3 regions of the Paenibacillus sp. Y412MC10 genome follow, and region 3 is predicted to be linked to each of the others. Evidence: riboswitches for the same ligand, from Rfam matches in the RefSeq annotation. Region 3 holds a riboswitch; each other region holds the start of a gene.

Region 1 (3,274 bases), 2.9 Mb from region 3:
CGCTTGGATTCGCGGTTCCCGAAATACATAAGTATGTAGAAGCTGATTTAATTCTCAGTAACCGGGTATAAAAAATATAAATTAACTTTCCTTCGAAGCGTTGACATTCCCTCTAAGTTATATTAATATGCTAACATAATTATTATTTCTAACTAAACGTAAGTTAATGTGGAATGATAATTCAACGACAGCAATTCAACTCAACATGCATATTTGCTTGAATTAAAGGACATCTTTGTTATCAGGCTTATGCAAACATGATTACATCAGGAGGTTTTTTTCAATGTCTAAAGATTTTTCAGCAGCACTTAAGCATCGCCGTTCCCATTATGCCATCAGCAAAGACCCGGTCATTTCCGACGAACGCATCCAGGAGATTGTTAACGAAGCCGTTAAATATACTCCGTCTTCTTTCAACTCCCAAAGCGCACGCGTCGTTGTACTGCTTGGCGAACAGCATGACAAACTGTGGAACCTGACCGAAGGCATCCTGAAAGAGGTTGTCGGAGACGAAGAGGCTTTCAAATCCACAGCTGAAAAAATGGGCGCATTCCGCGCTGGATACGGCACTGTTCTCTTCTTCGAGGACAATAACGTAGTTGCCGACCTGCAGCAAAAGTTCGCGCTGTATGCCGACAATTTCCCGGTTTGGTCGAACCAATCCAACGGCATGCTGCAATTCGTGGTATGGACGTCCCTCGAGGCAGAAGGCCTGGGCGCATCCCTCCAGCATTACAACCCGTTGATCGACGAGAAAGTGAAGTCCGAATGGAACATTCCGGAAAACTGGAAGCTGATCGCTCAAATGCCTTTCGGCAAACCGGTTGCAGATCCGGGCGAAAAAGAATTTGCGCCGCTTGAAGATCGCGTGAAGGTATACAAGTAAGCCATAGCTGGCCTAAGCCGCCTACCCAAGCCCTGAGGATTGGAATAGGCGGCTTTTTTATGGTGCCCTGCCATTGAAAACCTGCCGGCAAAGCGATACAATAACACAGGAAGCAGGCCTTTCGCCTTCTGATCTTCAGAAGTTCTTGGAGCCGGCTTGATACCAACTGCATATTTGATGTTTGGCTGTACTAGGGGTGCCATGTGCTGAGAGACGGCGGACCGCCGTTAACCCTTATCACCCGATCTAGATCATACTAGCGTGGGGAAGTGTAGCATTTATGTTTATTTCTTTGCGTAGGCATAACTGCACTTCTTCATGGGGTGCGGTTTTTTTGCGTGGACTTATACAATGGGGAGGAATAAAAATTATGAATGAGCTTGTATGCGGAACGAGCCGGATCGTGGGATGCCGGTTCTCGGTATTTCCCATGACGGATCGGTTCGTGGAAGTGATCACGGAGGCGCTTCGTTCCGTGGATTCGGAAAAGGTCTGGATCCAAACGGATGATGTGAGCACTTGTATTCGCGGACGTGCGGAGCATGTGTTTGATGTGACGAGAGCAGTATTCGCTCATGCCGCGGCTAGCGGCGTGCACACTGTGTTTAACGGTACTTATTCTATCGGCTGCCCAGGCGATACGGATGCCGATGCGTATATGAATGAGGATTCGACCCGCTTAAACCACGATATCGGGGAACACGCCGATATCGAAACGGCCTGCCAATTCGCGCTTTACCCGATGGGTAGCGCCAATTACATGGATGTCATTTACGCAGAAGTGGATCGTGCGAAGGCAGCGGGCACATTCGGTGAAAGCGTTCATTACGCCAGCCGATTGGACGGGGCGTTGTCCCGGGTGTTCGGATCACTCGAAGACGCGTTCCAACATGCGATTCAATCCGACAGCAGCCATCTGGTCATGACCGCGGTGGTTTCGGCCCACAGCCCATCCCCCAAAGCCAAAGCTTAAGGTCCTTTCCAACAGATAAAGGCCCGGCACGCGCCGGGCCTTTATCAATTGCAGGCAAGAATTTTGAAGGTGTTTAAACCCAAGCACTCAAGATGATTACGAGCAGGATAAAGAGAACCAATATAGTTCCTACTGAATTGCCCCATGCGCCGCCGTATGCTCCGCTCATGAAGATCCCTCCTGGATTTAAAAGAATGACGTGAGTTAATCACGTTATTATCTTATTGCTTATGGCGGGCGAGCGTCACGGCTAATGTCCCCCCTCTTTTTTTATGCAGGGCTTATTTATTCCTCATAACCGACCAGCAGCCTGCCTCCGTACGGGCTGAGCGCTTCCTCCGTCAATGTAATAAGGTCCGCAGGATCGTCCTCCCGATAAATCGCCAGAAGCGCTGCCTCCAGTCGATCCCCCAAGGCTGGGCTATAGCGGTTGAACAAACGGAACAGCATCTTTCCTTCACCTGTCCACTCCCGGTTTGCCCTCAGCACGAATTCGCATAGAGTCGACGCTATTTTGTGTACAGTAAACCATTTTTCGCCTTCCCTGCGGGGACTTGTCAAGTCCAGCAAAAACTCGGTCAGGATGTAGCGGTATTCGGCAATATCGCTCGACGACAAGGGCATGGGGCCGTAATTCAAATCATTCCGGGCATCCGCCCGCACCTCTTCTCCCTCAGGCAACGAACGCAGCACCGTACCTTCGGCGACCATCCGCTGCAAAGACGGATTCGCCGCCAGCACTCCCTCGTCGAAATATTCGCGATAGGAGGATAAGGACAATATGAATATTTCCGCGATCCAGCCATGCGCCTCGATCGTCTTCCTGCTGAAGTCATATCCGTCCCGTTCAATGATGATGATGTCCAGATCGGAATGTTCATTATATTCACCACTGCTCGCGCTGCCGCCAAGTACGGCAAGCAAGCAGTGGGGATAATTTCGTTGCATGACGCGTATCGCTGCCTCCATCGGTTCCAGTCTCATGGCCGTTTCCTCCAGTAATTCTCTCATCCGCCACAAAAAAGGGCTCAAAATATTAAATTCAACAAAAACCCCAAACGTACCTGAATCATATGGTAAATAAACGATTACCCGCATTGACGATAAGGAAGAAGGGATAGATGAGATGAATTACATTCACATGCTCTCCAGATTAGGCATGGGCAGTGCCCACCCGGGAGGATTCGAGGCGACCCTCAGAATGCTGAAGAATTATCCCATTCAACCGGGCAGCCGCATTTTGGAGGTAGGGTGCGGAACCGGCAGAACCGCCTGCCATCTTTCGGAGATGGGTTATCAAGTGACCGCCATTGACCTGAACGAAAATATGATCAAAAAAGCCCGCGCAAGAGCCGAAGCCATGGGTATGGACGTGGAGTTCCTGCAGGCGGATGTATGCGCATTGCCTTTCGAGG
Region 2 (3,274 bases), 1.8 Mb from region 3:
CTGGCAAAAGCAGGTTATGACGTGGCCGCGGGTCTTCGCAGACCTGAGGCGGCAGCAGAGCTGTTGGCTCAGGCTGAACAAGCAGATGTTACCGGGCGTATTCACATCTTCCGATTGGATATAAGTGCCGAGGAGCAGGTCAAGGCTGCTGCTTCGGCGCTGGAGCAGAAGTTCGGCCGCTTGGACGTGCTGGTGAACAACGCCGGCGAGGCGGTGGGCGGCATGGTGGAGGAAGTGCCGCTGGGGGGCTGGCGAAAGCAGATGGAGACGAATTTCATCGGGACCGTATCGGTGACGCAGCATATGCTCCCGCTGCTGCGCAAGACCGGACGGTCTAAAATCATTCTCATGAGCAGCATTAGCGGCAGGGTCGGCTTTCCGGGTTATGGTCCCTATGCCGCTTCCAAATTTGCGCTGGAGGGGTTCGGCGAGAGCCTGTCCATGGAGTTGATGCCCTTTGGGATCGACGTCGTGCTGGTCCAGCCCGGTGCCTACGGCACGCCGATCTGGAACAAGAGTTTTGGGGAGCTGGCGGTCAAGGAAGGATCACCCTACAGCGATCTGCTGAAGGGCGTGCTGGACTATTCCGAGCGGACGGCCAAGGAAAGCGGGGATCCGCAGGAGGTAGCCCGTCTTGTGGCAAGCATATCGTCCATGACCAAACCGAGGTTCCGCTATACGCTGCCCCGAGGCACGCGGCTGACCGCGCGGATCAAGGGACTGCTGCCAGATCGGCTGTTTCAGCGGATCATTTACCGGCTGCTGAGCAGGCGGTAATCCTTCATCCGTCGAATGTTTCATGGACTTAGCTTAAAGCGCATGCTTGGAAGCTGAAAGGAATTACCCTTTTCGGGCTGTGGAAGGGTGCAGCAAACCGAGCAGTTCTCCCATCTTCACCTTGGAGCCCGGTTCCAAGTCACCGCGGGGTGTAAACGTGCCGTTCTCCGTCAAGAGCACGACGGTAGAGCCGAATTCAAAGTACGCAAGTTCGTCGCCAATGTCGTATTTCTTCACGCTCTCGTCGGCATAACGGATGCTGCTTACGTTCATGGCTCCGACCTTCACGACCGCAACTTCGCCGAATTCATGGGCAATATAGGTAATGAGGCGCTCGTTGCGGCTGAGCACGTTCCGGATATGGGTCATCGCAAAATCGTTCACGGGGTATACCCGGCCCTTCAAATGCTCGCTTTCCGCTTGAATGCCGGTTACCGGGGAATGTATGCGATGATAGTCGGTGGGGCTTAAATACAATACGAATGCATAACCGTTGATATAATTCTCCATTCTCGGTGACTTGGCGAGCAGCTCGCTCAGGGTATAATCCTGTCCCTTGACGCTGAGGATGGTGCCGGCGTTGACGGCGCACATCGCCGAAATCGTGGCATCGACGGGGCTTACCATGGCATCGGCGGTGTCGTCTATGGCGCGGAGGCCTATTTTTAACCGGCGGGAAAAGAATTCGTTCAGCGAACGGTATTCGTGGATCTCCTTCTCCGCTTCATGCGCCGGGATTTGGTAGATTCGTATAAATGCAGGTATTAGATGACGGCTCAGCCGGCTGTGGGAACAATGCCCCATGATGCGGGACAGCCACTTGCGGGAGGACAGCTCGGTCATCAGACGCAGCAATTGTTTAGCCATGTCATTCTCCTTTGTGCATAGGTGTCGGCAATAAAACGTTGGTGGAAAAGCCAATCACTCTGATATTGACATAGAATGAGCCGGAAATCAATAAATAGCCATTTTTGAAAAAAGGTTCTTGCTAATTGGGGAACGAATGTGTATTTTAAGATTAACATGAAACCGAATAGGGAATACGGGGGCTTGAGTGAATCAGGCTGAGATTGCAGCTGCTATCCGCTGTTGACCGTTAATCTGAACTGGGTAATGCCAGCGTAGAGAATATCCGACCCTGCCTACATAGGGCCTATTTTTCCGTCTGCGCGTTTTTCCAGACGGTTTTTTGTTGTGTTTATACAAAAAAAGCGGTGGAGAGGGGAATGTGTTGTTATGGGAACGTCTGTGCAAGAGAAATTGGGGGTACAGCCTAGAAAAGGGCTGCGATTAAGCGATATTTTGGTGACGGTGCTGGTATCGCTGGTGCTTGGCGTCATTTATCACTTCTGGGGATCGGTTTACAATCTGCTGAAACCGCTGTTCTTCGAAGCGGATGAACTGTTATACGGCATGTGGTTCGCAGCGGCCACGCTCGCTTACCTGCTGATCCGCAAGCCGGGAGTGGCCATCATCGCGGAGGTGGCGGCGGCCCACGTGGAAGTGCTGTTCGGGAGCGGCTGGGGACTGACGCTGCTGCTGTACGGTCTCATTCAAGGGCTGGGCGCGGAATTGGTATTCGCGGCGTTCCGTTACCGGAGCACCTCGGCGTGGACGGTGGCGATTGCCGGGGCCGGCGCGGCGGTCGGCTCGATGGTGATGGACTTCTATTACAGTTATACCGATGATCTTCAGACCTGGATGTTCCTTGCCAAGTATGGCATGCGGATTCTCAGCGGCGCCGTCATTGCCGGCTTGCTCATGCTGCTGCTGGCCAAAGCGTTGGACCGTACGGGCGTCACATCCCTGCTGCGCCCTGCGTCCAAGAAGGATTATGAAGCACTGGATGATCCGCGCCATGTCTAAAACCGCCGCCCGCTTGGTTTCGTCTTCAACCGCCGAGGCGGTTACGGAGCAGGCCGTGCATGTGGAGGGATTGCGCCTGAAGTATCCGGGCGAGGAGCGTTTGATGTTTAAGGACTTGTCCTTCTCGGCTGCCCGCGGGGAAAAGGTGCTGCTGCTCGGTCCGAGCGGCTGCGGCAAATCTACGCTGCTTCAGGTGCTTAGCGGGATGATTCCCCGCGCCACGGAGGTGCCGATGAAATGCGAAGCCCAGCTGGTGCCTCGCTCTTGGGGATATGTATTCCAAGATCCGGATACCCAGTTCTGCATGCCGTACGTGGATGAAGAGCTGGCCTTCGTGCTGGAGAACCTCAGCGTTCCCCGCGACGAGATGAAGGAGCGAATGCAAGCCGTCCTGCATGAGGTTGGGCTTGACCTTCAGGAGCTGCATATGCCGATCGGTCATCTGTCGCAGGGGATGAAGCAGAGGCTTGCGCTGGCTTCGGCCCTTCTGCTGGAGCCGGAGGTGCTGTTCCTCGATGAGCCGTCCGCCCTGCTCGACCCGGAAGGCAGGGAGCAAATCTGGTCAGCGGTGAAGGCCGTATCGGAAGGGCGTACGCTGATTATCGTGGAGCACCGGATTGAAGAAATGGCC
Region 3 (3,274 bases):
AGGCCGATCGCCGTACCGATCATAAATCCGACCAGGGTTAATTGCAGCGTGGCCAGCGTATGCTGAAAAAGGCCGGAGGCGCCGGTGGCGCCGGTGGCGGCTTCATGCCCGATGGCCGTCGGCGCTGGCAAAATATACGGCTCTATATCGAATACCGATACCGCGGCCTGCCATACCGTCAAAAAGAAAAGGACCGCCGCAGCGGGCGGCCAAACGGAGCTCCACCAGCCTTTTCTCATGGACGGTATTTCTCAGTCAGCTTATCCATGCTGATGCCGCCCGGATGGTGCACGATTTTGACCTGGGATATGACGCTGGGACTTCCCGCTTTCACCAGCGCCTCATGCATGCGCTCAACGATCATCAGCAGCTCGGAAAGCTCTCCTTCCAAGGTGGTTTCGAGCGCATGGACCTCGTATTTCACGCCCGACTCTTGAATGACCCGAATCGCTTCATCCACATAAGGAATGCTGTCGCCTCCATCCGGCGTTCTGGGTATCACTTGTATGCTCAAGAGGGTGTTTGCCATCTAAACTCATCCTTTCATGCAAGCTATATTGTAATGGAAGAGAGCCAGCCTGCCGGACAGGCGTCTCTCTTCCTAATTAAATGCATCCTATGGTTTCTCCGGTAAAAATTCATTGGTGAAGGCGCTGTCCGCATCAAGCTCCTTCTCGAGCAGCTTGCGTTCAAACATCCAGTCTGCATACCCCGACCATACTTCGGCTTTCTGCTCGCCCCAGCGGGCAGCATCATCCTGATAGCGGGGACTCAGCCATTTCTGGCTGGCAAGAACCAGCTCGGCATCCAGTTCGGGAACGGCCTTCGTCAGCAGGGCAGCCGCATCCTCAGGATGTTGAATCGCATAGTCGTATCCTTTTGAGGTCGCCCGCATGAATGCTTTGACAAGCTCCGGGTCCTCCTGGATCAGCTTCTCGTTCGTTACGATCACCGGCGTGTAATAGTCAAGCTGCTCGGAGTAGTCCTTCACATAGATCATGTCAAGCGGCTCGTTCCGGAGCTCGGCTTCGATACCGGTCCAGGCATAGAAGATCCAGGCAAAATCAATATCGCGTTTGACGGCCGTAAAATAATCGGCATCGCCCATGTTAACCATATTTACTTTGCTGACATCGGCACCGTCGATCTCCATGATGGATTTCATGACGGCTTCCTCAACAGGCGAGCCCCAGCCGCCGTAGGATTTCCCTTCAAAATCGCCAGCCTTGACGATCCCCTTGTCCTTGGGGGCGGCAAAGCCGGATGTATTATGCTGAATAATCGCCGCAATGGAGACAAGCGGCAGGCCTTGGGTTCTGGCAAGCGTGACGCCTTCCTGGTAGCTGATGCCAAACGGCACCTTGCCGGATGCGACCAGCGTATCCGTTCCGCCCGCCCCCGGCTGGACGATCTGGACGTTAAGCCCTTCTTCCTCATAATACCCGAGCTCCTTGGCTGCATACAGTCCGGTGTGGTTTGTGTTGGCCGACCAATCGAGCATCAGCTGTACGTCGCGGAGCTTTTCGGCTGCCTGGCCGTCTGCGCCTTCGGTACCTGTATTTTCGTTCTGTCCGCCTGTACCGCATCCCGCCGCAACCATCAGCAGGGCGCAAGCGAGAAGCAGTGCCATCCATTTTCCCTTCTTCATCGTGTCTTCTCTCCTTTGAATTCTCTTTCTCTTTCTATGACCTCGTTAACTCCACAAAAAAAGCGCCCTGAATGATATCAGGACGCATGACGGCGTAAGTGTATACCACGGCAAATCATAGCTGCCGCAAACATGGACTTCCTACGCTGGCATTACCCAGATCAGGTGTAAGGGTCAGTATCATCGGATACACTCTCAGCCGGCCAAATTCCAGCTCCCCCGGGATTTATGAAGTTTCGGACGTTACATCCGTTATTATAGTCCTAACGCAAAGACCTGTCTAGTTCGGAAGGGATGCGAACGAGGCAGGTCTTCGTATTGGACATGGCTTGTGCGGTTGGAAGAATGAACCCCGTTAACCATTCACGGGATGAAGCATTTTGAAAGGAACCTGTTCGCCAGCGGTTAGCGCTGGAAGAACTCAATCCATTCTCCTTCGGGACCGTGGACGAAGAAATAGCGGTACCCGTTCGGAAGCGTTACGATTTCTTCGTCAAGATGAGGTACGGCCAGTCCCTGTACGCGCACATATTCCGCTTCGATGTTATCGGTGCTGACGGCGAAATGATGGACGGTGCCTTCTGCGGGAAGCGTGTCGCTGTAACCCTGGATAAGCTCGACTTCCGTTTCGTCGCTGCCGTTAAATCCGAGGAATGCCAGCTGGATGACGCCATTGGTATGGGTAAGGCGATCTTTCAGTTCAAGTCCGACGACGGTTGTGTAAAAAGCAATCGTGGCTTCAAGGTCCCGGACGACAATGCCGACATGATCCAATCGTTTCTGTGACAAGGCTAAACACCCTTTCCGATTCATATGAGATATGACTGAAATATTATCATATAATTCCTATACGTCAAGTGGGTCTTGAGGACGGAAAGCTTTTGGAGGGCGATGGTTTAATAGAGTAGAATCGATGGTCTTTCTTTCATTTCCTCATCTTTACTTTTAGGTGGGTAAAAAGTATCATGAGAACTATAACTATTAATTCAAAAGACCTAACAAACAAGCATTGAAGAAAGCTTGCCTTTTGGCCGAGGAGGAATGCTTATGAGTCCAACTCCAGCAGATCATCTGTGGATTCGACTCGCCATCATATATGCATTCATTCAGATAATGACCGTTCTGTGGATGCCTGATGCTTTATTGCTTCAGCGTGTTCTAGTCATTATGGCTTCCGCTGCCGCTTCCGTCTATTTACTACGGATCAGTCGGCATTACGAGCCGCATCTTCGAAGGTTTTGGCTTATCGTAAGTGCCGGGCTGATGGCGGATGCCTCGGCTCGAATCATCGATGCTTGTTATTTTTGGCTGGGGAAAGAGAGCGCTTCCCGGACAATTTTGACTCAATTATTCTGGGGATTCGAAATCATCCTGTTTGCAGGTTCCCTCATTTATTTGTTCCGGCACGTACAAGGTTCGTTTCGGGGAGTGCGGTTTATGCTGGATATCGTGATCGTTGGCATAACGGTCATGACGGTAGGCTGGGAATATTTCATCAAGCCCGAGCTTAACGGTTTGGCGAATGAAGCCTTGTGGGGAAAGCTGTGGGTTGACATGCTGTACCCGCTGTGCGCAACGGTGCTTATTTTCTTCACCCTGGTGTTGTATTTTAACACAGGGCAGCTA

Evidence for each region. A riboswitch is a leader RNA that binds a small molecule or an ion and turns the genes downstream of it on or off. The one in region 3 is predicted to bind thiamine pyrophosphate.
Region 1: another riboswitch for thiamine pyrophosphate. It lies ahead of GYMC10_RS21270 (YkoF family thiamine/hydroxymethylpyrimidine-binding protein); the one in region 3 lies ahead of GYMC10_RS03070 (ABC transporter substrate-binding protein).
Region 2: another riboswitch for thiamine pyrophosphate. It lies ahead of GYMC10_RS26720 (ECF transporter S component); the one in region 3 lies ahead of GYMC10_RS03070 (ABC transporter substrate-binding protein).

Annotation. Positions count from the first base shown of each region.
Region 1 covers NC_013406.1:4,895,737-4,899,010, forward strand. The annotation lists gene GYMC10_RS21265 (nitroreductase family protein) at 284-886, shown strand; TPP riboswitch at 1,069-1,171, shown strand; gene GYMC10_RS21270 (YkoF family thiamine/hydroxymethylpyrimidine-binding protein) at 1,257-1,859, shown strand; gene GYMC10_RS31985 (hypothetical protein) at 1,933-2,028, opposite strand; gene GYMC10_RS21275 (nucleotidyltransferase domain-containing protein) at 2,145-2,843, opposite strand; gene GYMC10_RS21280 (class I SAM-dependent methyltransferase) at 2,986-3,274, shown strand, end outside.
Region 2 covers NC_013406.1:6,081,977-6,085,250, reverse strand. The annotation lists gene GYMC10_RS26730 (oxidoreductase) at 1-777, shown strand, start outside; gene asd (archaetidylserine decarboxylase) at 841-1,644, opposite strand; TPP riboswitch at 1,810-1,922, shown strand; gene GYMC10_RS26720 (ECF transporter S component) at 2,014-2,643, shown strand; gene GYMC10_RS26715 (ABC transporter ATP-binding protein) at 2,636-3,274, shown strand, end outside.
Region 3 covers NC_013406.1:721,746-725,019, forward strand. The annotation lists gene GYMC10_RS03060 (ABC transporter permease) at 1-239, opposite strand, end outside; gene GYMC10_RS03065 (MTH1187 family thiamine-binding protein) at 236-529, opposite strand; gene GYMC10_RS03070 (ABC transporter substrate-binding protein) at 617-1,648, opposite strand; TPP riboswitch at 1,770-1,879, opposite strand; gene GYMC10_RS03075 (VOC family protein) at 2,054-2,437, opposite strand; gene GYMC10_RS03080 (GGDEF domain-containing protein) at 2,696-3,274, shown strand, end outside.